3 regions of the Micromonospora sp. WMMD736 genome follow, and region 2 is predicted to be linked to each of the others. Evidence: predicted binding sites of a transcription regulator. Region 2 holds the regulator's gene; each other region holds the start of a gene.
What was found. The regulator HrcA, encoded in region 2, represses chaperone genes, less so after heat shock. The targets are predictions, from matches to a motif close to GGTTNGCACNCTCNNNNNGAGNGTGCNAACC.
Positions count from the first base shown of each region.

Region 1: groL (chaperonin GroEL) is a predicted target of HrcA. The motif match lies at 4,675-4,705, and genes of this name have one in related genera.
Region 3: groES (co-chaperone GroES) is a predicted target of HrcA. The motif match lies at 4,566-4,596, and genes of this name have one in related genera.

Region 1 covers NZ_JBMHMI010000001.1:3,924,576-3,932,254, forward strand. Annotated here, with positions in the region: gene ACN269_RS17465 (S8 family serine peptidase) at 1-1,501, shown strand, start outside; gene ACN269_RS17470 (GNAT family N-acetyltransferase) at 1,542-2,474, shown strand; gene ACN269_RS17475 (hypothetical protein) at 2,554-2,799, shown strand; gene groL (chaperonin GroEL) at 2,858-4,480, opposite strand; gene ACN269_RS17485 (hypothetical protein) at 4,753-5,925, opposite strand; gene ACN269_RS17490 (cold-shock protein) at 6,041-6,244, opposite strand; gene ACN269_RS17495 (GNAT family N-acetyltransferase) at 6,525-7,055, shown strand; gene paaN (phenylacetic acid degradation protein PaaN) at 7,225-7,679, opposite strand, start outside.
Region 2 covers NZ_JBMHMI010000001.1:2,982,777-2,990,455, reverse strand. Annotated here, with positions in the region: gene ACN269_RS12930 (hypothetical protein) at 1-485, opposite strand, end outside; gene ACN269_RS12925 (SDR family NAD(P)-dependent oxidoreductase) at 735-1,499, shown strand; gene ACN269_RS12920 (enoyl-CoA hydratase-related protein) at 1,703-2,512, opposite strand; gene hemW (radical SAM family heme chaperone HemW) at 2,532-3,755, shown strand; gene ACN269_RS12910 (DUF4870 domain-containing protein) at 3,817-4,458, opposite strand; gene hrcA (heat-inducible transcriptional repressor HrcA) at 4,645-5,667, shown strand; gene dnaJ (molecular chaperone DnaJ) at 5,741-6,889, shown strand; gene ACN269_RS12895 (16S rRNA (uracil(1498)-N(3))-methyltransferase) at 6,891-7,625, shown strand; gene ACN269_RS12890 (SDR family NAD(P)-dependent oxidoreductase) at 7,669-7,679, opposite strand, start outside.
Region 3 covers NZ_JBMHMI010000001.1:3,573,568-3,581,246, forward strand. Annotated here, with positions in the region: gene ACN269_RS15715 (WhiB family transcriptional regulator) at 1-278, shown strand, start outside; gene ACN269_RS15720 (molybdopterin-dependent oxidoreductase) at 519-2,111, opposite strand; gene groL (chaperonin GroEL) at 2,404-4,047, opposite strand; gene groES (co-chaperone GroES) at 4,118-4,432, opposite strand; gene ACN269_RS15735 (THUMP-like domain-containing protein) at 4,691-5,872, shown strand; gene ybaK (Cys-tRNA(Pro) deacylase) at 5,883-6,362, shown strand; gene ACN269_RS15745 (sugar ABC transporter substrate-binding protein) at 6,536-7,630, shown strand.

The sequences.
Region 1 (7,679 bases), 940 kb from region 2:
GACCCGGGACGTGCCGTTCTGGGTGGCGGCCGCCGCCGGCGTCGGCCTCGCCGTCGCGGTCGTCCTCGCCATCGGGTACGGAGTGCTGCTGGCCCGCCCAACGGCACGTACCCCGGGTCGCCGGGTCGCCGCGCTGGCGGCAGCGGTCCTGCTGGTTACGCTCGGCGTGGTCGACGTCGGGCCCGGTCAGCCGGGCCTGTACGGCGAGCGGCTGCTGGTGGTGCTGCGTGAACAGGCCGACCTGAGCGGCATCCCGGCCGGGGTTCCGGGACAGTCCGGGCGGGACGCCCGGGCGACGGAGGTCTACCGGCGGCTGGTGGCGACCGCCGACCGTACGCAGGCCGACCTACGCCGCACGGCGAAGCGGCTACGACTCGACCCGGTGCCGTACTACCTGGTCAACGCGGTCGAGGTGGATGGTGGTCCGGCCGTGCGCGCCTGGCTCGCCCGTCGGCCCGAGGTGGCCCGGGTGCTGGTCAGCCAGCGACTGCGGCCACTGCCCGCCGCGGCGGGGCAGAGCCGGGGCACCGCGCCGGCACCGACCGGTCCGGAGTGGAACATCCGCCAACTCGGCGCGGATCGGGTCTGGTCCGAACTCGGGGTGACCGGCGCCGGGATCGTCGTCGGCAGCTCCGACTCCGGCGTGGACGGTGCCCATCCGGCGCTGCGGTCCGGGTTCCGGGGCGGCGACGACTCCTGGTACGACCCGTGGGACGGCACCCGGGCACCGAACGACCAGGGCGGGCACGGCACCCACACGGTCGGCAGCGCGGTCGGGCGCAACGGCATCGGCGTGGCCCCGAACGCGCAGTGGGTGGGCTGCGTCAACCTGGATCGCAACCTGGGCAGCCCGGGGCACTACCTGGACTGCCTCCAGTTCATGCTGGCGCCCTTCCCCGCTGGCGGCGACCCGTTCACCGACGGTCGGCCCGAGCGCGCACCCCAGGTGCTGACCAACTCGTGGGGCTGCCCGACGATCGAGGGCTGCGACCGGGACGCGTTGCTGCCGGCGGCCACTGCGCTGGACGCCGCCGGGATCTTCGTGGTCGTCGCCGCCGGCAACACCGGTCCGTGGTGCGCGTCGATCGACGATCCGCCCGCGCCGTACGCGAGCGTGCTGAGCGTGGGCGCGGTGGACGCGCAGCGGCGGGTGGCGGAGTTCTCCTCACGCGGACCCGTGCCGGGCGGCGTGGGCAAGCCGGACGTGCTGGCCCCCGGGGTGGGCGTGGTGTCGGCCATGCCCGGCGGCGGGTACGCGGCGCTGGACGGCACGTCGATGGCGACCCCGCAGGTGGCCGGAGTGGTCGCGCTCATGTGGTCGGCGAACCCGGCCCTGGTCGGGGATCTGGCCCGGACCCGGCAGATCCTGCGGGACACCGCCACGCCGGCCGAGCCGACGTACCGCTCACGCAATCCCAGCGACGCCTGCGGCAGCCCGGCGAACGTCACCGGCGCCGGTCAGGTCGACGCGTACGCCGCCGTCCGCGCCGCGCGGGGGTGAGCAGGGCGGGAAGGCGGCGGGTGATCTAGGGTCGGCACCCATGGACGCCGAGATCACCCTCACCGAGCTGTCCCTCGACCGTGCGCCCGCCGTGGCGCGGCTCTGCGCGCGGGCACTCGACCTGCCCGAGGACGCCGCGGAGGCGGACGCCATCGTGGACGTGCTCTGGCCCCGGGCCGCCGTCGACCGGCCGGTGATCGCGCTGGGGGCGTACCGGGCGGGCGAGTTGGTCGGGGTGCTGCTCTGCTCGGTGTCGCCGGCCGAGCCCGGCATCGGGCACGTGGACCTGGTCGCCGTACTGCCGCAGCAGCGTCGCCGGGGCGTGGGTCGCGCGCTGCTCACCAGGGCCGAGCAGGCACTCGCCGGGCACGGCGTGACCGAGGTGCTGCTGGCCGGGAACCCGCCGTACTACGCCTGGCCGGGCATCGACGTGCGGTACACGCCGGCCGTGTGCGCGGCCCTGGCGCTCGGCTACCAACAGGACCGGACCGCCTGGAACATGACGGCGGACCTGTCGTACGACGAGTCCCCGGCGCTGCGGTCGACGGAGGCCGGCGAGCGCCGGCTGGCCGGGCAGGGCGTCACGGTACGGCGGGCCGAGCCTGCGGACCTGCCGGCGTTGACCGCGTTCGCCCGGTCCACCTTCGGCGGCACCTGGGACGGTGAGCTGGTCGGATCGGTGGGCCGCGAGGGCGCCGGTTGCCACCTGGCGGAGCGGGACGGCGAGGTGCTGGGCTTCGCCGCCTACGGGTCGTCCCGGCCGAGTTGGTTCGGGCCAATGGGTACGGCCCCGGCCGCCGAGGGCTCGGGCATCGGCGGGGTGCTGCTGCGACGCTGCCTGCGGGACCAGCGTGCGGCAGGGCTGGACCGGGCGGAGATCGGCTGGGTGGGGCCGGTGCCGTTCTACGCGGGCAGCGCGGGTGCGCGGATCGAGCGGGTCTTCTTCCTGTACCGGCGACGCCTCACGGTCTAATAGCGGTCAAATGGGACATTGATCCATTCGTCCGCGTCGCGCATCGACGCCCCCTACCGTTTCGGTAGAGGAGGCAGCCATGACCACGGATGACGACCAGACCGAGGACGGCCCGCCGATCACCTGGAAACCGGCCGACGAACTGCCCGGCCAACTGCCGTTCGACCGGTTGGACTACGGCGACGCCGAACAGCTGGCCGAGATGAGCACCGACGGTCGACCGGCGACCGAGGAACCGCAGGAGATGGTGGACGCGCCGATCCAGTTGCTGCCGCCGTACGACCGGGCGCAGAAGCGCCGTAACCAGCGCCCACTGCCCACCTGACGACGAACGGGGCGGACCGCGTCAGCGGCCCACCCCGTTCGGTGTGTCGGAACTGGACTCAGAAGTCCATGTCCCCGCCACCCGGGCCAGCCGGGGCAGCCGGGGTCTTCTCCGGCTTGTCCGCGACGACGGCCTCGGTGGTGAGGAACAGCGCGGCGATCGACGACGCGTTCTGCAGCGCCGAACGGGTCACCTTGGCCGGGTCGATGATGCCCGCGGCCAGCAGGTCGACGTACTCGCCGTTGGCGGCGTTGAGGCCGTGACCCGCTTCGAGGTTACGGACCTTCTCCACCACGACGCCGCCCTCGAGACCGGCGTTGACGGCGATCTGCCGCAGCGGGGCGTCCAGCGCGACCTTGACGATGTTGGCACCGGTCGCCTCGTCGCCGACCAGGTCCAGCTTGTCGAAGGCGGTCTTGCCGGCCTGCACCAGCGCGACGCCACCACCGGGGACGATGCCCTCCTCGACGGCCGCCTTCGCGTTGCGAACGGCGTCCTCGATGCGGTGCTTGCGCTCCTTCAGCTCGACCTCGGTGGCCGCGCCGACCTTGATGACCGCAACGCCACCGGCCAGCTTGGCCAGCCGCTCCTGCAGCTTCTCGCGGTCGTAGTCGGAGTCGCTCTTGTCGATCTCGGCCCGGATCTGGTTGACCCGGCCCTGGATCTGCTCGGCGTCACCGGCACCGTCGACGATGGTGGTCTCGTCCTTGGTCACGACGACCTTGCGGGCGCGGCCCAGCATGTCGACGCTGACGGCGTCGAGCTTGAGGCCGACCTCCTCGCTGATGACCTGGCCACCGGTGAGGATGGCGATGTCGCCCAGCATGGCCTTGCGGCGGTCACCGAAGCCCGGCGCCTTGACGGCGACCGACTTGAAGGTGCCCCGGACCTTGTTGACGACGAGGGTGGCCAGAGCCTCGCCCTCGATGTCCTCGGCGATGATCAGCAGCGGCTTGCCGCCCTGCATGACCTTCTCCAGGATCGGGAGCAGGTCCTTCACCGACGAGATCTTGCTGTTGACGATCAGGATGTACGGGTCGTCGAAGACGGCCTCCATACGCTCCGGGTCGGTCATGAAGTAGGCCGAGATGTAGCCCTTGTCGAAGCGCATACCCTCGGTGAGCTCCAGCTCCAGCCCGAAGGTGTTGCTCTCCTCGACGGTGATGACGCCTTCCTTGCCGACCTTGTCCATCGCCTCGGCGATGATCTCGCCGACGCTGGTGTCACCAGCGGAGATGGAGGCGGTGGAGGCGATCTGCTCCTTGGTCTCGACGTCCTTGGCGAGCTTGGACAGCCCCTCCGAGACGCTCGCGACCGCAGCCTCGATGCCCCGCTTCAGGGCCATCGGGTTGGCACCGGCAGCCACGTTGCGCAGGCCCTCGCGAACCAGGGCCTGGGCCAGGACGGTCGCCGTCGTCGTGCCGTCACCGGCGACGTCGTCGGTCTTCTTGGCGACCTCCTTGACCAGCTCGGCGCCGATCTTCTCGTACGGGTCCTCGAGCTCGATCTCCTTGGCGATGCTCACACCATCGTTGGTGATGGTGGGGGCACCCCACTTCTTCTCGAGCACGACGTTGCGGCCCTTGGGGCCGAGGGTCACCTTCACGGCGTCGGCGAGCTGGTTCATGCCCCGCTCGAGGCCGCGGCGCGCCTCTTCGTCGAACGCGATCATCTTGGCCATACGGCGTTGTCCTCCTGGACACTCACGGGCCACCCGAGATGTGTGCCCCGGATGGGCCGCCTGGTGTACGCACCTTGGGACGTCGCCACCTGGCGACGACGACGTCCTTCGGCCGGGCCGGATAGCCCGCGACGACCGGCCATGTGCTGCCCCGGCGTCTCCACACCGGCGCAACCAGGCCCCACCGTCCCGACCATTGGCACTCACGGTATGCGAGTGCCAATGACTTGTTTAGCACTCTCACCTGCCGAGTGCAAGCACGATGAGCCCGGTCAGCCGAGTTCGGCGGCCAGTGTGGCCCCGTTCACGGGCCCCTCATGAGCACGTTGCTCGGCGTACGTGATCAGCAGACCGACCAACTGGACGAGATGGGCCGGCAGGGCCAACACCGCCGTGACGCCGATGACCGCCACCACCCCGACCGCCGCGCCCGGGGACGCGAACGGGTCCTCGCCGAACGCGACGGTGCCGGCCGACTCCAGCAGGCTGGGCACCACGGTTCCGATGATCACCGCCGCGCCCACCAGGGCCACCCGGCCGAGCAGCATCCCGAGCCGGTCGTGGAACATCCGGAACGACCGGCCGATCGGGTTGTCCCGCTCGAAAAGGTAGACCGGGCCGGCCATGCTCAACGCGAACGCCAGGTAGATGCCCGGCAGCACGCAGAAGCAGGCTCCGATCCCGATGAGCAGACTGACCGCCAGCGTCCAGCCCCACAGGCCGAGGGCCCGGCGCAGCCCGTACCGCAGCGCCTCGTCGAGGCGGGCGGGCCGACCGGTGGCCTGCTGGGTGATCACCCAACTGCCTGCGGCCCAGCCCAGCGCCTGCACCAGACCGATCAGCAGGCTGCCGCCGATCAGCACGCCGACGAGGGTCAACAGGCCGGTGGCGAAGTTGTCCGGCAACCCGGTCGACGGGTCCGTCTCGGCCTGCGCCTCCCAGCCGGGCGACGGGTCCAGACCGAACGAGATGACCGACAGCACCGCCGCCGGCAGGACCTGCGTAAGCAGCATGATCGGCACCAACTGCCGCCAGCTTCGGCCCAGCACGCCCCAGAACCGGTCGAACCAGCCGCCGATGCCGGCGCCGGGCGGAGTGACCAGGGCGTCGTTCGGGTCGAGGCCGTAACCCGGCGGGTACCAGCCGACCGGCGCTCCCGGATACCACGGCTGCCCGCCGTAGGGGCCGCCCCCGGGCGGGTAGCCGCCGACAGGAGGCGCGGTCCAGCCCTGCGGTGGCGGGCCGGCCGGGACCCAGGCACCGCGCGCGGGGTCCCAGACGGGCGGCAACCCACCAGCCGGCATCCCAGCGGCCCCGGCAGGCGGCAGCCCTGCGCCGGACACGGGCGGCGTACCCGGGACGGGTGACCCGCCGGACCCTTCGGCGGACGGGCCCGGCTCACCCGACCCGGAGGGCGTGGCGGGTGGCGGCCATTGGTCGGTCATGAACCCTCCTCAGCATCGGCTGGAACGGTTCACGATCTTCCCGGGCCGGCGTCCGCGCCGCAGCCCCGACTCGCCAGCCGATCAGGTGAACCGGCGGCGAGCAGATCGGGATCGGTCAGCCGATGACGCGGACGTGCTCCGCCTGCGGGCCCTTCTGACCCTGGGCGATCTCGAACTCGACCCGCTGACCGTCGTCGAGCGCCTTGTAACCGTCCATCTCGATCGCGGAGAAGTGGACGAACACGTCCTGACCGCCGTCGACGGCGATGAAGCCGTAACCCTTCTCGGCGTTGAACCACTTCACGGAACCCTGTGCCACGGTGCACTTCCCTCACGTCGCGCGGCGTTGCCTGCCCGGACGTCCGGCACGGCCGGACACCCGCGAACCACCCCTTCAGCAATCGACGGCGACCGCTGAAAGAGGTGATCGAAATCGCACGCTACACGAGGAGTGACGGGAGCGCACGACCACAAACCGGGCATAATTCGTGGCAATCCGAGGGTCCGTCGGATTCACGACGATGGTTGTGTTCGAGGCGGATGGCGGAGTTCCGGCCGCACCGGGCGCGGGCGCGGGGGGCTGTGGTAGGCATGCGGACATGACTACCGTCCCGGGCGCCGCGGCCCTGCGGCAGGCGCGGATCCACCGCGTACGACCGCAGGACGCCGCCCGGATGCGGGCGCTGCGCCTGGAGATGCTCGCCGACGCGCCGTTGGCCTTCCTGGAGACCCTGGCGGACGCCGCGGCCCGCCCACACAACGAGTTCGCCGCCCGGGTGGCGTTCACCTCGACCGGCCCGCACAACGCGCAGTTCGTCGCGGATCCGGGCGGCCGGCTCGTCGGGCACGCCGGTGGAACGGTCGCCCCGAACGAGCCGGGCCTCACCGTGATCTACGCCGTGTACGTCACGCCGGCCTGGCGGGGCAGCGGGCTGCTCGGCGAGCTGATCGACGGGGTGGCCGCCTGGTCACGGGAGTGCGGCCGGCCGGAGCTGCTGCTGGAGGTGGTGGTCGGCAACGACCGCGCCTACCGGGCCTACCAACGGTTGGGCTTCAAGGACACGGGCGTACGGGTCCCCCACCCCACGATCCCCGCCCTCACCGAACTCCAGATGCGCCGAACCGCGTAAACAGACAACCCTTCCCAGGGCAAGACCCCGGTGATGTCTTAAGAGCCGGACGATAAGCGATAACCGTGCCCGGCGAAGGGTTTCCGGGGCAGCCCGACCCGCGCAGGGATCAAGCCTGACCGCCCGGAGCGGGTCGGGCTGCCCCGGAAACCCCAACCGCAACCAACGATCAGGCAGGCCGCCGAGACTGCACGATCCGGAACCGGTTAGCCACGTAAGCCCCGTCGGTCAGCGCCGAGTTGGCCGCCGCGTTCGCGCCAGTGCCGTGGAAGTCGGAGAAGGCCGCCGACTGGTTCACGAAGACACCGCCGGTGAGGTTGGCGGACAGGTGCACCCCGACCTCGACCGCGACCGCCTCGACGGCGTCGAGCACCGCCTCGTCGGTCGAGTAGACCGCGGCGGTCAGCGCGCCCTTCTCGCCGACGGTCCGGCGCATCAGCTCCAGGCTGTGCGCGGTGGAGTCGGTCGCGATGGCGAACGAGATCGGCCCGAACCACTCCCGGCCGTACGTCTGGGCGTCGTCCACGGTCAGCTTCACGATCGTCGGGGTACGCACCACCGCGTCGGCGTACGACGGGTGGGCCACGGTCCGCGACTCCAGCACCGGCTCGCCGACCTTGGTCA
Region 2 (7,679 bases):
GCCCACTTCTGGTACGCCTCGGGGAACGCCGACCGCTGCACCCGCTGGGCGGCGTCGGTGACCCGCATCTCCTCCCAGCCGCGCACCTTCTTGAGCGCCTTGTAGAACCTGTTCGCCGCGTAGCGGGGGTCGCGGATCTGTTCCGGCGTGCCCCAGCCCTTGCTCGGGCGCTGCTGGAACAGCCCGAGCGAGTCGCGGTCACCGTGGTCGAGGTTGCGCAGCCCCGACTCCTGGTACGCGGTGGCCAGCGCGACCACCACGGCGCGCTCGGGCATGCCGCGCTGGACGCCGATCGCCGCGATGGTCGCCGCGTTCGCCATCTGCTCGACGTCCAGGACCACCCGGCCGTCGGCCTGGACCGTGCAGGTGCGTCCCGCCAGCGGCAGCCGCAGTTCGTCGCCGACCCGCTTGAGGACGAGCCAGATCGCGATCACGGCGACGAGAATGAGCACCACTCCGCCCGCCACGGCTGCCCGAGTTCGCACCCACACCTCCTGATCGACAGTTCGACAAGCGTACGTCCCCGTCGGCGTCGTCCGGGTCGTTCGACCGGTTCGGGCTCCGCTCCGCCGTCGCGTACGGATCGGGACGTTCCCGCTCCCGCGCCGAACTCACCTGCCGCTGGAGATCGTGTCTGCCACGTCACCCCTCGTCAACCGGCGGAAGATATTGCCTGGTCACGGGCTTTTCTCGGTTGACACGTCAATCGGACGTGGGAGCCAAGGAGGAGTGCGATGGGAACGCTTGACGGCAAGGTGGTGCTGGTGACCGGCACCGGCGGCGGGCTGGGTCGCGTCGCGGCGCTGACCTTCGCCCGCGAGGGCGCGAAGGTGGTCGGGGCCGACATCCAGGTCGACGGCAACACCGAGACGGTCGAGCTCGTCCGGGCCGCCGGTGGGGAGATGACGAGCATCGCGCCCGTCGACCTGACCGACCCGGAACAGGTCCACCAACTGGTCGAGGACGCCGCAGCCGCCTACGGCGGGCTCGACGTGGTCTACAACAACGCGGCCGCGCTGCGCTTCGGCCCACTGCCGGACTTCTCGGTCGAGGACTGGCGGTACACGATCGCCGGCGAACTCGACATTCCGTACCTGGTGTCCAAGTTCGCCTGGCCGCACCTGGTGCGGCGCGGCGGCGGCGTCATCATCAACGCCGCCTCGATGGCCGGAATGATCGCCGGTCACGTCCCGCCGATGGTCGGCCACACGGCGGCCAACGCGGGCGTCATCGGGATGACCCGGCAGCTCGCGCTCGAAGGGGCGCCGCACGGCATCCGGGCGGTGGCGGTCAGCCCCGGGCCCATCCTCACCCCGGCCAGCGACCGCGACCTGGGGGACAACCAGGCGGACCGGGACGCGATCACCGCCAAGACGATGCTGAAGCGGTTCGCCCGCCCCGAGGAGGTCGCCGAACTGGTGGTCTTCCTCGCCTCCGACCGGGCGTCGTACATCACCGGTGCCAACTACGCGGTCGACGGCGGCGCGAGCGCGTGGTGACCGACCTCGGGGCACCGCCGCGCCGGGGCCCCGCCCCTTCCGGGCGGGGCCCGGCCCTCATCGAGAACCTTTGCTCTGCTTCACCGGACGCAACACTCGAAGCCCTCGAATGTTGCGCCTGTTGAAGCAGAGCAAAGGACGTGCGGGAGGGCATGGGCACCCGGCACCCCGGCGATCACCGCGACCGGGCGACGCCCCCGGTCCTACCCGGTGTGATCAGCCGAACCAGCGTCCAGAGCGGCAACCCACCGCGCCGGCCTCTTCTCCCGGAACGCCATGACCCCCTCGCGGCCCTCGTCGGAGAGGAAGTAGCCGGTCGAGAGCGCGGACAGTCGGGCCAGGTCGCCCCGCAGCTCGGCGGTGCCCGGTCGGCGCAGCAGATCCTTCGCGCCGGCCAGCGCGCCGGGCGCGCCACGGACCAGCGAGTCGCAGTAGTTCCGCACCGCGTCGTCCAGCTCGTCAGCCGGCACCGAGGCCGTCACCAGGCCGACCTCGGCGGCCCGCCGCCCGTCGAAGGTGTCCCCGGTCAGGTACAGCTCGGCGGCGGCGCGGGGGTGTAGCCGGGGCAGCACGGTCGCCGAGATCACCGCCGGGATCACCCCGATGCGGACCTCGGTGAACGCGAAGGTCGCCTCATCGGAGCAGACCGCGAGATCGGCGGCGGCGATGAGGCCCAGCCCGCCCGCCCGCGCGGGCCCGGCGACCCGGGCCAGGACCGGCTTCGGGCACTCCCAGAGCGCCGCCAGCACGTCGCCCAGCATGCCGGCGGGCACGGTGCCGCTGGCGTACGCCGCGGCGGTCTCCTTCAGGTCCGCGCCGGAACAGAAGACCGGCCCGGTGTGGTCGAGCACGATCACGCGGACCGCCTCGTCGGCCACCGCGTCGGCCAGCCCGGCCAGCAGCTGGGTCATCAGTGCGGTGGAGAGCGCGTTGCGGTTGTGCGGGCTGTCCAGGGTGAGGGTGGTCACCCCACGGGCCGTGGCGACCCGCACGAGCACGTCGGGAGAGGTCATGCCGGGCACACTAGTGGCCATGCCCGGCGTCCTTCCAGATGGTGAGACCGTCCCCGTCGACGGATCGTTGCCCGCCAGCGCCACCACGGCGGTCGGCGCGCGCGGCTTCGGCGTGTACGTGCACGTTCCGTTCTGCGCCAGTCGGTGCGGCTACTGCGACTTCAACACGTACACGGCCGCCGAGCTGGGTGGGGGCGCGAGCCGCGAGGCGTACGCCGACACCGTGCTGGCCGAGCTGGCGCTCGCCGCCCGGGTGCTCGGCGACAACCCGCCGCCCCGCGTCGACACCGTCTTCGTCGGTGGCGGCACGCCCACCCTGCTCCCCGCCGACGACCTGGCCCGCATCCTCGACGGCATCGACCGCACCTGGGGGCTCGCCGCCGACGCCGAGGTGACCACCGAGGCGAACCCGGAGTCGGTCACCCCGGAGTCGTTGAAGCTGCTGCGGGCAGCCGGCTACACCCGGATCTCGCTGGGCATGCAGTCCGCGTCGCCCGGGGTGCTGGCGATCCTCGACCGCAAGCACAGCGCCGGCCGGGCCACCGCCGCCGCCCGCGAGGCACGTGAGGCCGGATTCGAGCACGTCAACCTGGACCTGATCTACGGCACGCCGGGGGAGCGGACCGAGGACTTCGCCGCCACGTTGGAGCAGGTCGTGGCCGCCGGGGTCGACCACGTCAGCGCGTACGCCCTCATCGTGGAGGACGGCACCCGGCTCGCCGCGCGGATGAAGCGCGGCGAGGTGCCGTACCCCAGTGACGACGTGGCGGCGGACCGCTACCTGGCCGCGGAGGCCGCCCTCGACGCGGCCGGCCTCTCCTGGTACGAGGTGTCCAACTGGGCGCGCACCGACGAGGCCCGGTGCCGGCACAACCTGCTCTACTGGACCGGCGCCGACTGGTGGGGCCTCGGCCCGGGCGCGCACAGCCACGTCGGCGGGGTGCGCTGGTGGAACGTGAAGCACCCCACGACGTACGCCCAGCGGCTGGCGGCCGGCGCGTCGCCCGGCCTGGCCCGCGAGGTGCTCACCACGGACGAGGCGCACATGGAGGACGTGATGCTCCGGCTGCGGCTCGCCAGCGGACTGCCGCTCGGGGTGCTCGACGACGCGGGCCGGGCCGGTGCCGCGCGGGCCCTCGCCGACGGTCTGCTGGACGCCGAGGGGTACGCCGCCGGACGGGCGGTCCTCACCCTGCGCGGCCGACTGCTCGCCGACGCGGTCGTGCGGGACCTGCTGCCCTGAGCCGGACGCCCGCCCGGCCGGCGGCGGTGTGCCGGACCGGCCGGGGAGCGGCCGGCCCGGATCACTTGATGAAGGTGGCGGAGAGCGGGTAGCGGTAGACCTGCCCCTCGTTGGCCTTGATGCCGGCGAGGATGCCGCACACGGTCCCGAGGATGACGGCCGCCGCGACCGCGATGAAGCCGATCAGGATGCACGACAGCACCCAGCCGACCAGGCCGACGATCGACCAGATGAGCTGGAAGTTGAGCGCCGACACGGCGTGCGCCCGGACGGTCGGGGACTGGCTGCCCCGGGCCAGCAGTGCCACCAGCGGGGCGATCCAGCCCAGCACGCCAGCGCTGATGATCATGCCGGCAGCGCCGCCGAAGTGGGCGACGAGCGCCCAGGTCTTGTCCTCGTTGTTGGCGTAACCGCCGCCGGGACCGCCGTACGCGCCGCCGGTCGGATAGCCGACGGTCGTGCCGCCCGGTGGGGGATAACCGCCCGGTGGGGGATAGTTGCCCGGCGGAGGGTAGCCGCCCGACGGCGGTTGGTCACCGGTGGGCGGCGGATAGCCACCGGCTGGGGGATAGCCGCCCGGGCCGGGTGCCCCGGACAGTGGTGCGGTGGGCGGCTCGGCCGACGGGGTCGAGCCGGGGAGATTCGGCTCCGGCGGGTAGCTGCCGGGGTCTCCCGCGCCGGGAGGGCGAGGTGGTTCAGTCATGGTTGTCACGGTAGGTGCCGTGGGCAACGTCGCACCAGTGCGACACCGGCGGCCCGGTCCAGGACAACCTTGATCATCGCGTCGGCGGGCACGCCGACGTAGACTGGCACTCGTTACAGTCGAGTGCCAGGACGGTCCGTCGGCCCGCGTGGGCCGGCGGCCGACGTGCGAGAGGAGGTGCGGAGGATGGGTCTGGACGACCGGAAGCTCGCCGTGCTCCGCGCCATCGTCGAGGACTACGTCTCGACCCAGGAGCCGGTCGGCAGCAAGGCGCTGGTCGAGCGGCACCAACTCGGGGTCTCCCCGGCGACGGTCCGCAACGACATGGCCGTGCTGGAGGAGGAGGGCTACATCCGGCAGCCGCACACCAGCGCCGGCCGGGTGCCCACCGACCGCGGCTACCGTCTCTTCGTCGACCGGCTGTCGCGGGTCAAGCCGCTCAGTCCGGCCGAACGTCGGGCCATCGAGCGCTTCCTCGTCGGGGCCGTCGACCTCGACGACGTGGTCCACCGCACCGTACGGCTGCTCGCCCAGTTGACCCGGCAGGTGGCCGTGGTGCAGTACCCGAGCCTCGCCCGCTCCTCGGTGCGCCATCTGGAGCTGGTGCCGATCTCCACCACCCGGTTGATGCTCGTCATGATCGCCGACACCGGCCGGGTCGAGCAGCGGCTGGTGGAGCTGCCCGGGCCGGTGCCCGCCGACGACGTCACCGACCTGCGTCGCCTGGTCAACGAGAAGCTCGCCGGCGAGCGCATGTCGGACACGCCTCCGCTGGTGCAGGCGTTGGTGGAGGAGGCGCCGGTCGAGCTGCGCCCGGCCATGACCACGCTCTCCACCGTCCTGCTGGAGACGCTTGTCGAGCGGCACGAGGAGCGCATCGCCCTGGCCGGCACCGCCAACCTGACCCGGGGTGGTCTGCTCGACTTCCAGGGTTCGCTGCGGCCCATCCTGGAGGCGTTGGAGGAGGAGGTCGTGCTCCTCAAGCTCATCGGCGAGACCGAGCCCAGCACGACCCGCGTGCTGATCGGCGACGAGAACGAGTTCGACAACCTGCGTGCCGCCTCGGTGGTCAGCACCGGGTACGGCCCGGGGGCCACCATCGTGGGTGGCCTGGGAGTGCTGGGGCCCACCCGGATGGACTACCCCGGCAATATCGCCATGGTGCGCGCCGTGGCACGCTACGTGGGCGAGCTGCTGGCCCAGAACTGACCAGTCAGGGCCGACGGCCGGCTGCGGCCGCCGGTCGGCGCAACGCGAGACGAACATGAGGACACGGAACGCAGTGGCCAGGGACTACTACGGCATCCTCGGTGTCAGCCGGGAAGCCTCCGATGACGAGATCAAGCGCGCCTACCGCAAGCTGGCGCGCCAGTTCCACCCGGATGTCAATCCGGACCCGGAGGCCCAGGAGAAGTTCAAGGACATCAACGCCGCGTACGAGGTCCTCTCGGACGACCGGAAGCGGCAGATCGTCGACCTGGGTGGCGACCCGCTCGCCCCCGGCGGCGGGGGCGCGGGCGGCCCGGGTGGTCCGGGCGGAGCCGGCCCGTTCGTCGGTTTCCAGGACATCATGGACGCGTTCTTCGGTGGCGCCGGGGGCGGCGCCGGCCGTGGGCCACGTCCACGGACCCGACCGGGCGCGGACGCGATCCTGCGCCTCGAACTGGACCTGCACGAGACGGCGTTCGGCGTCGAGGCTCCGATCACCGTCGACACCGCCGTGCTCTGCACCACCTGCTCGGGCGCCGGCACCGCGGCCGGTACCCACCTGGCCACCTGCGAGGCGTGCGCCGGCCGCGGCGAGGTGCAGTCGGTGCAGCGCACCTTCCTCGGCCAGGTGGTCTCGGCCCGGCCGTGCACCGTCTGCCAGGGCTACGGCACCACCATCCCGCACCCCTGCCCGACCTGCGCGGGCGACGGCCGGGTACGCACCCGCCGCTCGCTCACCGTCAAGATCCCGGCCGGCGTCGAGGACGGCATGCGGATCCGGCTGGCCCAGCAGGGTGAGGTGGGTCCGGGCGGTGGCACCGCCGGCGACCTCTACGTGGAGATCCACGAGCGCCCGCACGACGTCTACTCCCGCAAGGGCGACGACCTGCACTGCCGCGTCACCGTGCCGATGACCGCCGCCGCGCTGGGCACCCGGCTCACCATCAAGACGCTGGACAGCGAGGAGACCGTCGACGTCAAGGCCGGCACCCAACCGGCCAGCACGCTGCGCCTGCGCGCCCGGGGCGTGCCGCACCTGCGCGGCACCGGCCGGGGCGACCTCTACGTGCACCTGGACGTCCGGACGCCCACCAAGCTCGACCCGGACCAGGAGAAGATGCTGCGCGACTTCGCCAAGACCCGGGGCGAGGAGGTCGCCGAGCTGACCAAGCAGGGCGGCTTCTTCTCCCGGATGCGCGACGCGTTCAACGGCCACGCCTGACGTGTCGGCGCCGCTGTTCCTCGTCGACGCGCTGCCCACCGGTGACGCGTTGACGCTCGACGGCCCGGAGGGGCACCACGCCGCCACCGTGCAGCGGCTGCGCGTCGGCGAGGAGCTGCTGCTCGCCGACGGTCGGGGCGGCACGGCCGCCGCCGTGGTCACGGCCGTCGGCCGGGGCAGCCTGGAGGTCACCGTGACCTCCCGGGGGTACGCGGACGCGCCCGTACCCCGGATCGTCATCGTGCAGGGCATCGCCAAGGGTGACCGGGGCGAGCTGGCCGTGCAGGCGATGACCGAGGTCGGGGTGGACGAGATCGTGCCCTGGGCGGCGTCGCGCTCGGTGGCCCAGTGGCGCGGCGACCGGGGCGTACGCGCCCGCGAGAAGTGGGTCGCCACCGCCCGCGAGGCGGCGAAGCAGGCCCGCCGGCCCTGGCTGCCCGTCGTGGCCGGCGCACCGGACGAGTCCACCGCCACGGTCGCCCGCCGGATCGCCGACGCCGCCGCCGGGTTCGTCCTGCACGAGGAGGCCGACGAACCGCTGACCGGGGTCGACCTGCCGTCGGGCGGGGAGATCGTCCTCGTCGTCGGCCCGGAGGGCGGCATCGCCCCGGCCGAACTCACCGCCTTCCGCGAGGCGGGCGGCCGGCCGGTACGCCTCGGACCGGAGGTGCTGCGTACCTCCACGGCCGGCGTGGCCGCGCTCAGCGTGCTCGCCACCCGCCTCGGCCGCTGGTAGCTGGTGTGACCCGCCGCTCGCGGGACGGTGGTCCGGCCGTGGGTCAGCTGCGCA
Region 3 (7,679 bases), 590 kb from region 2:
GAGAGCGCGGGTCGTCGCGGCTGCGGCGGGAGTCCCAGGCCAAGTCGGTCTGCCGCGCCTGCCCGGTCCGCGCCGAGTGCGCCGCGCACGCGCTGTCGGTCCGCGAGCCGTACGGCGTGTGGGGCGGCTTCAGCGAGTCGGAGCGGCTGCGCCTGCTCGCCGTCGGCTGGGAGGACCTGGCGGACCGCCGGCAACTCCGGGTCGACGTGGCCCGCCTGGAGGCCCGCCTGGGCCGCCCGCACAAGTCGACGGTTCCGGCCCAGCGCAACGTCGCCTGACCCGACCCATCACCCCGACCTCACGAACCGCGCTCCCGCCCAGCGGGAGCGCGGTTTGGCCGTACCCACCACCAACCCCGCCGCCCCCACCCGCCCGCCCCCCATCCGCCGACCCCCAACCCCGCCGGCCCCACCTCGGTGATCATGAAGTTATTGCCGCGCGCGCGGCGTGTCGCAGGCAATAACTTCATGATCATCGGGGCTGAGCGGGGGGTGTGGGGTGGGTGGGGTGGGGTGGGATTAGCGGACGTTGACCGGGACGGTGTGCCAGCCGGTGGCGCCGTTGGGGGCGACGCTCTGGGTGCGCTCGGTCTGCGTCTCGCCGGTCGAGTCCGTTGCCCGGACCTGGAGGCGGTGCTCGCCCGGCGTGGCGTCCCAGCGCCAGGACCATTGGACCCAGGTGTCCACCGACACCGTCGGGGCCAGCTCCGCCTCCTGCCAGGGGCCGTCGTCGACGCGTACCTCGACCCGGCTGATGCCCCGGTGCTGCGCCCAGGCCACACCGGCCACCGTCACCGGGCCCGCGGTCAGCCGGTTGCGCCGTCGGGGCGCATCGATCCGCGACTGGGTCTTGATCGGCCCCTGGGCGGACCACCCGCGCGGCACCCAGTACGCGTCGAAGTCCGCGAAGCGCGTCAACTCCAGCTCGGTCACCCACTTGCAGGCCGACACGTAACCGTAGAGGCCGGGCACCACCATCCGCACCGGGAAGCCGTGCTCCACCGGCAGCGGCTCGCCGTTCATGCCGATCGCCAGCAGCGCGTCCCGCCCGTCGCGCAGGGCCGCGGTGGGGGTCCCGCAGGTCCAGCCGTCGACCGACCGGCCGACGACCTGGTCGGCGTCCGCGTCCGGCTGGGCCTCGTCGAGCAGTTCCCGCAGCGGTACGCCGAGCCAGCGCGCGTTGCCGATCAGGTCCCCACCGACCTCGTTGGAGACGCAGGCGAGCGTGACGTACCGCTCGACCAATGGCCGGGCCAGCAGATCCGCGTAGGTGTAGGTGCGCTCGGTACCCACCCGGCCGTGGATGCGCAGCCGCCAGGTGTCCGGGTTCACCTGCGGCACCACCAGGGCGGTGTCGATCCGGTAGAACCCCGAGTTCGGGGTGACGTACGGCGCGAGCTGAGCCAGTGACAGGTCCGCGCCCGCCGGCACGGCCGGTGCGGGTACGGCCGGGGCCGGCAGCCGGATCGCGTCCCGGGCGGCTGAGACGCCCCGCCGTCCGGCCAGCCAACGCCCGCCGAGACCGGCCACGGCCGCCGTACCGAGCAGCACCCCGGTGCCGGTCAGGAACCGTCGGCGCGACTCCGGGTCGACGCCCTCGACCGGCGCGGCCGGTGTCACCGGCACCGGCGGCCCGGCCGGCGACACCGGCGCGGGTGAGGCCCACGGCCAGGGCTCCAGCTCGAACGGGCCGGCGATGAACAGCCAGAGCACCAGGGCGCCGAGCCCGCCGCCGACAAGTGACGGCAGCGCGTCGAAGACGTCCGCGCCGGGCCGGGTCAGCGCGGCGGCCACACCGACGACGCCGAACGCCGCGATACCGCCCAGGCCCAGGGCCAGCCAGCGGATCGCCAGCATGCCGAGCAGGGCCGCGAACCCAGCCAGCAGCAGGGCCGTTCCGGTCAGCAGGGCGATCTTGTCGGCGGTGCCGAAGACGTCGATGGCGAACTGCTTGAGCGGCTCGGGAACGGCGTCGACGACCACCCCGCCGACCGCGACCAGGGGCGCCGATCGGGGGCCGGTCAGCACCGCCACCGGCTCCGCGGTGCCGATCGCGACGGCTGCGGCGGTGACTCCGGCCAGCGCGGCGTACCGCCGTGACGTCGTGCTCATCGGCCCAGTGTGCGCGATCATCTCGGCCGGTCGCCAACGACGTCAGCGGTTGGTAATGATCCCGCCGACGAAACCGGGGCACACCGCCGTACGGCGGTGTGCCCCGCAAAGGGTGTCGCTACCGGATAAAGGGTCTGTTTCATAAGAACTGGCCGCCCTGCGGCGGGCCCGGACGACGACCGGCGGCGTTGCGGTTGAGTCCGGATACAACACCGGTATCCGGACTCAACCGCGCCTTGCCCGATCGCCGCCCGGACTCCGCCTCGGCTCGACCGCCCTTATAAAACAGACCCTAGAAACCCGGGCCGTGCTGGTGGCCGTGGCCGTGGCCGTGCCCGCCACCGGCGGCGGCCGGCTCGGGCTGCTCCGGCTTGTCCACCACGAGGCTCTCCGTGGTGAGCAGCAGGCCGGCGATCGACGCAGCGTTGGTGACGGCGTTGCGGGTCACCTTGACCGGGTCGATGATGCCGGACTTGACCAGGTCGCCGTACTCGCCGGTGGCCGCGTCGAGGCCGCTGCCCCACGACATGCCGGCGACCTTCTGGGTCACGACGTAGCCGTCGTGGCCGGCGTTCTGCGCGATCCAGCGCAGCGGCTCGACCAGCGCCTTGCGCACGATCGAGACGCCGACCTTCTCCTCGCCGGTGAAGCCCAGGTCGTCGTCGAGCACGGGGAGGATCTGCACCAGGGCGGCCCCGCCGCCGGGCACGGTGCCCTCCTCGACCGCGGCCTTGGTCGCCGCGATGGCGTCCTCGATGCGGTGCTTGCGCTCCTTCATCTCGACCTCGGTCGCCGCGCCCACCTTGATCACGGCGACACCGCCGGAGAGCTTCGCCAGCCGCTCGGCCAGCTTCTCCCGGTCCCAGTCGGAGTCGGAGGCCTCGATCTCCTTGCGGATCTGGGCCACCCGGTCGTCGACCTCGGTCTTCTGGCCGCCGCCGTCGACGATCGTGGTGTTCTCCTTGTCGACCACGACGCGCCGGGCGGTGCCGAGCACCTCCAGGCCGACCTGGTCGAGCTTGTAGCCCAGCTCCGGGGCGACCAGCTCGGCGCCCGTGGAGATCGCGATGTCCTGGAGCATGGCCTTGCGCCGGTCGCCGAAGCCCGGGGCCTTGACCGCGCAGACCTTGAGGGTCTTGCGCAGCGAGTTGACGACCAGGGTGGAGAGCGCCTGACCGTCCACGTCCTCGGCGATGATCAGCAGGGGCTTGCTGTTCTGCAGGACCTTCTCCAGCAGCGGCAGCAGCTCCTCGATCGCCGAGATCTTCTGGGTGGTGACCAGGATGTACGCGTCCTCCAGGACGGACTCCTGACCCTCCAGGTCGGTGACGAAGTTCGGCGAGATGAAGCCCTTGTCGAACTGGAGACCCTCGGTCACGTCCAGCTCGGTGGTGAGCATCGAGCCCTCCTCGACGGTGATGACACCGTCGCGGCCGACCCGCTCCATCGCCTCGGCGATCAGCTCGCCGATGGTGGCGTCCTGCGCGGAGATCGTCGCCACGTTCGCGATCGACTCCTTGCCGGCGACCTCGACGGCCTTGCCGAGCAGCGCCTCGGAGACCTTGGCGGCCGCCGCGTCGATGCCCCGCTTGAGGCCGGCCGGGTTGCTCCCGGCGGTCACGTTGCGCAGGCCCTCACGGACCATCGCCTGCGCCAGCACGGTCGCGGTGGTGGTCCCGTCGCCGGCGACGTCGTTGGTCTTGGTCGCCACCTCCTTGACCAGCTGCGCGCCGAGGTTCTCGTAGGGGTTGGTGAGCTCGATCTCCTTCGCGATGGTCACGCCATCGTTGGTGATCGTCGGCGCACCGAACTTCTTGTCCAGGACGACGTTGCGCCCGCGCGGGCCGAGGGTGACCTTGACCGCGTCAGCGAGGGCGTTGACACCGTGCTCCAGCAGGTGTCGGGCGTCGTCCGAGAAGCTGAGGATCTTCGCCATGAATGTCCCTTCGAAGCGCCGCTGCCCCGGCCCGGCGAGCCGGACCGGGGCAGCGACACTGATCGGTTGCTTACTTCTCGATGACCGCGAGGACGTCGCGGGCGGAGAGCACCAGGTACTCCTCGCCGGCGTACTTGACCTCGGTGCCGCCGTACTTCGAGTAGAGGACGGTGTCGCCGACCTGCACGTCAACCGGGACCCGGTTGCCGTTGTCGTCGACGCGCCCCGGACCGACAGCGAGGACGGTGCCCTCCTGCGGCTTCTCCTTGGCGGTGTCGGGGATCACGATGCCCGACGCCGTGGTGGTCTCAGCCTCGTTCGCCTGGACCACGATGCGGTCCTCGAGCGGCTTGATCGCAACCTTGGTCGCGGTAGTCACGGGCATACCCTCCTGGGGTACTGGTTTCGTTGCCGGCCAGCGGGGCTGACCAGCGTCAATCTGCCTCATGCCACCGGGCGGGACCGTCGTCGCGGGTGCCGGTCCGCCTGGCGTGCGCACCCGGGTCGCGAGACCCGGAAGCTGGCACCCTCAGGGTGAGAGTGCTAATCGCAGGTTATTCCGTGGCTAGCACTCCGTCAAGGAGAGTGCCAGCGCGTCGCGCCCCGCCAGCGGGATTTTCCGCTCGGCCGGGAGAATGGGCAGGTGGATCTCGATCAGTTGGCGGCACTGCGTACCCCCGAGGGGTCGGCCGCCCTCGCGGCGGCGGCCGAGCTGGCCGGCGGCGATCCACTGAGCGCGGCGTCGGCGCTCCGCGCGGCCGGGGTGCCCCCCACGCTGGCGGCGGCGGCGCTCACCCAGGCCGAGCTGCGCCACCGGGCGACGGGCAAGTTCGGGCCGGCCGCCGCCGGGATGTTCCTCACCCGCCCGGGCCTGGAGCAGGCCACCCGCCGGGTGGTCGCCGACCGGCGGGCCGCCCGGCTGCACGCGGCCGGCGTGCGCACCCTGGCCGATCTCGGGTGCGGCCTCGGCGCGGACGCGCTGGCCGCCGCCCGTGCCGGCATCCGGGTGTACGGGGTGGAGGCCGACCCGGTGACCGCGGCGATGGCCGCCGCCAACGCCGCCGCGGCCGGGCTGGCGGACCTGTTCACGGTCGAGTGCGGCGACGCGACCGCGTTCGACGTCTCGCGGGTGGACGGCGTCTTCTGCGACCCGGCCCGACGGGCCACCGGCACCGGACGACGGATCTTCGACCCGCGTGCCTACTCGCCGCCCTGGGACTTCGTGACCGGCCTGGCCGAGCGGGTGCCGCGCACGGTGGTGAAGGTGGCCCCGGGCCTGGATCACGCGCTCATCCCGGCCGGCGCCGAGGCGGAGTGGGTCGGCGTGGACGGCGACCTGGTCGAGGCCGCGCTCTGGTGCGGCGAACTGGCCGAGGTGCCCCGCCGCGCCAGCGTGTACCGGCAGGAGATCCACCAGCTCACCGGCTCGGGCGACACCGAGGCGCCGGTCGGGCCCCCGCGCCGCTACCTGTACGACCCGGACCCCGCGGTGGTCCGCGCGCACCTCGTCGCCGAGCTGGCCACGGAGCTCGACGCCACCCTGGCCGATGAGAAAATCGCCTACCTCTACGCCGACCACCCGACCCGCACCCCGTACGCGCGCTGTCTGGAGGTCACCGACGTGCTGCCGTTCTCGCTCAAGCGCCTGCGGGCGTTGCTGCGGGAGCGCCGGGTGGGCCGGGTGGAGATCCTCAAGCGGGGTTCGGCGCTGACGCCGGAGCAGCTGCGGCGGGACCTGCGCCTGGCCGGCGACCAGGCGGCGAGCCTGGTGCTGACCCGGGTGGCCGGAGCGCCGACCGTGCTGATCGGCCAGCCTGTCGATTAGGTTCGGTGGCGTGGCGGGACAGGGCACTCCGGCAACGGCACTACTGGTCAAGCGCGGGATCGCGCATCGCACCCACCCGTACCGGGTGGCACCGGACGCGCCGAACTACGGCGCCCTGGTGGCGGCGGCCCTCGGTGTGGCACCGGAGCGGGTCTTCAAGTCGCTGGTGACCGAGGTGGACGGTGCCCTCACCGTGGCGGTCGTACCGGTGACCGGTGAGCTGGACCTCAAGGCGCTCGCGGCGGCGGTCGGCGGCAAGCGGGCGGCGCTCGCCGAGCGGACGGTCGCCGAGCGGGCCACCGGCTACGTGCGGGGCGGGATCAGCCCGCTCGGGCAGCGTCGACGGCTGCCCACCGTGCTCGACGACTCCGCGCTGGACCTGCCCACGATCTACGTCTCCGCCGGTCGGCGCGGGCTGCAACTCGAACTGGCGGCGGCGGATCTGGTGGCGCTCACCGAGGCCCGTACCGCGCCGTTGCAGGCCCGCTGACCTGTCGTTACATCGCCCTTTCGTGGGATGTTCGGCGAGTAACAGTTGCGTTGCTGAATTGTTATCGCTTCCAACAAACTTGGGGCCTGCGCGGTCTTGTGGTGCCGCTGCAACGCGGAATACGTTGCCGGGCACAACAAAACACCTCCCCCACCTCCGAAAGGACCCTGCACATGCGTAAGGGGATCCTCACCATCGCCGCCGTGGGCCTGCTCGCGACCGGCGGTTTGACCGCGTGCAGCGACGACTCCGGCACCGGCTCGGCCGACTCCAAGAAAACTCCCAAGATCGGCGTGATCCTTCCGGACAGCAAGTCCTCCCCCCGCTGGGAGACGGCAGACCGTCGCTTCTTGGAGGAGGCCTTCAAGGCCGCCGGCGTCCAGTCCGACATCCAGAACGCCCAGAACGACAAGGCCGCCTTCCAGACCATCGCCGACCAGATGATCACCGGCGGCGTCACCGTTCTGATGATCGTCAACTTGGACTCCGGCACCGGCAAGGCCGTGCTCGACAAGGCCAAGTCGCAGGGCGTCGCCACCATCGACTACGACCGGCTCACCCTCGGCGGCTCGGCCCAGTACTACGTCAGCTTCGACAACGAGGTCGTCGGCAAGCTCCAGGGCGAGGGTCTGGCGAAGTGCCTGACCGAGAAGGGCGCCAAGAACCCCGTCGTGTCGTACCTGAACGGCTCGCCCACCGACAACAACGCCACCCTGTTCAAGGCCGGCTACGACTCGGTACTCAAGCCGAAGTTCGACTCCAAGGAATACACCAAGGGCCCGGACGACGCCGTGCCGGGCTGGGACGGCCCCACCGCCGCGACCATCTTCGAGCAGCAGCTCACCGCAACCAAGGGCAAGATCGACGGCGTGCTGGCCGCCAACGACACTCTCGGCAACGCCGCCATCTCGATCCTGAAGAAGAACAAAATCAACGGCAAGGTGCCGGTGACCGGCCAGGACGCCAGCGTGGAGGGCCTGCAGAACATCCTCGCCGGTGACCAGTGCATGACCGTCTACAAGGCCGTCCGGGAAGAGGCGAAGGCCGCGTCCGACCTGGCAATCGCAGTGGCCAAGGGGGAGAAGAAGGACACCGGCCAGACGGTGAAGGACCCGGAGGGCAACCGGGACGTCCCCTCCGTGCTGCTCACCCCGAAGGCCATCTACAAGGACAACGTCAAGGACGTCGTCGCCGACGGCTACGTGACCAAGGAGCAGATCTGCACCGCGGCGTACGCCAAGTTCTGCGCCGACGCCGGCATCAGCTGACCGACGCCGCAGTACCCGCCGGGACGACCATCGCCGCCCGGCACGGGAG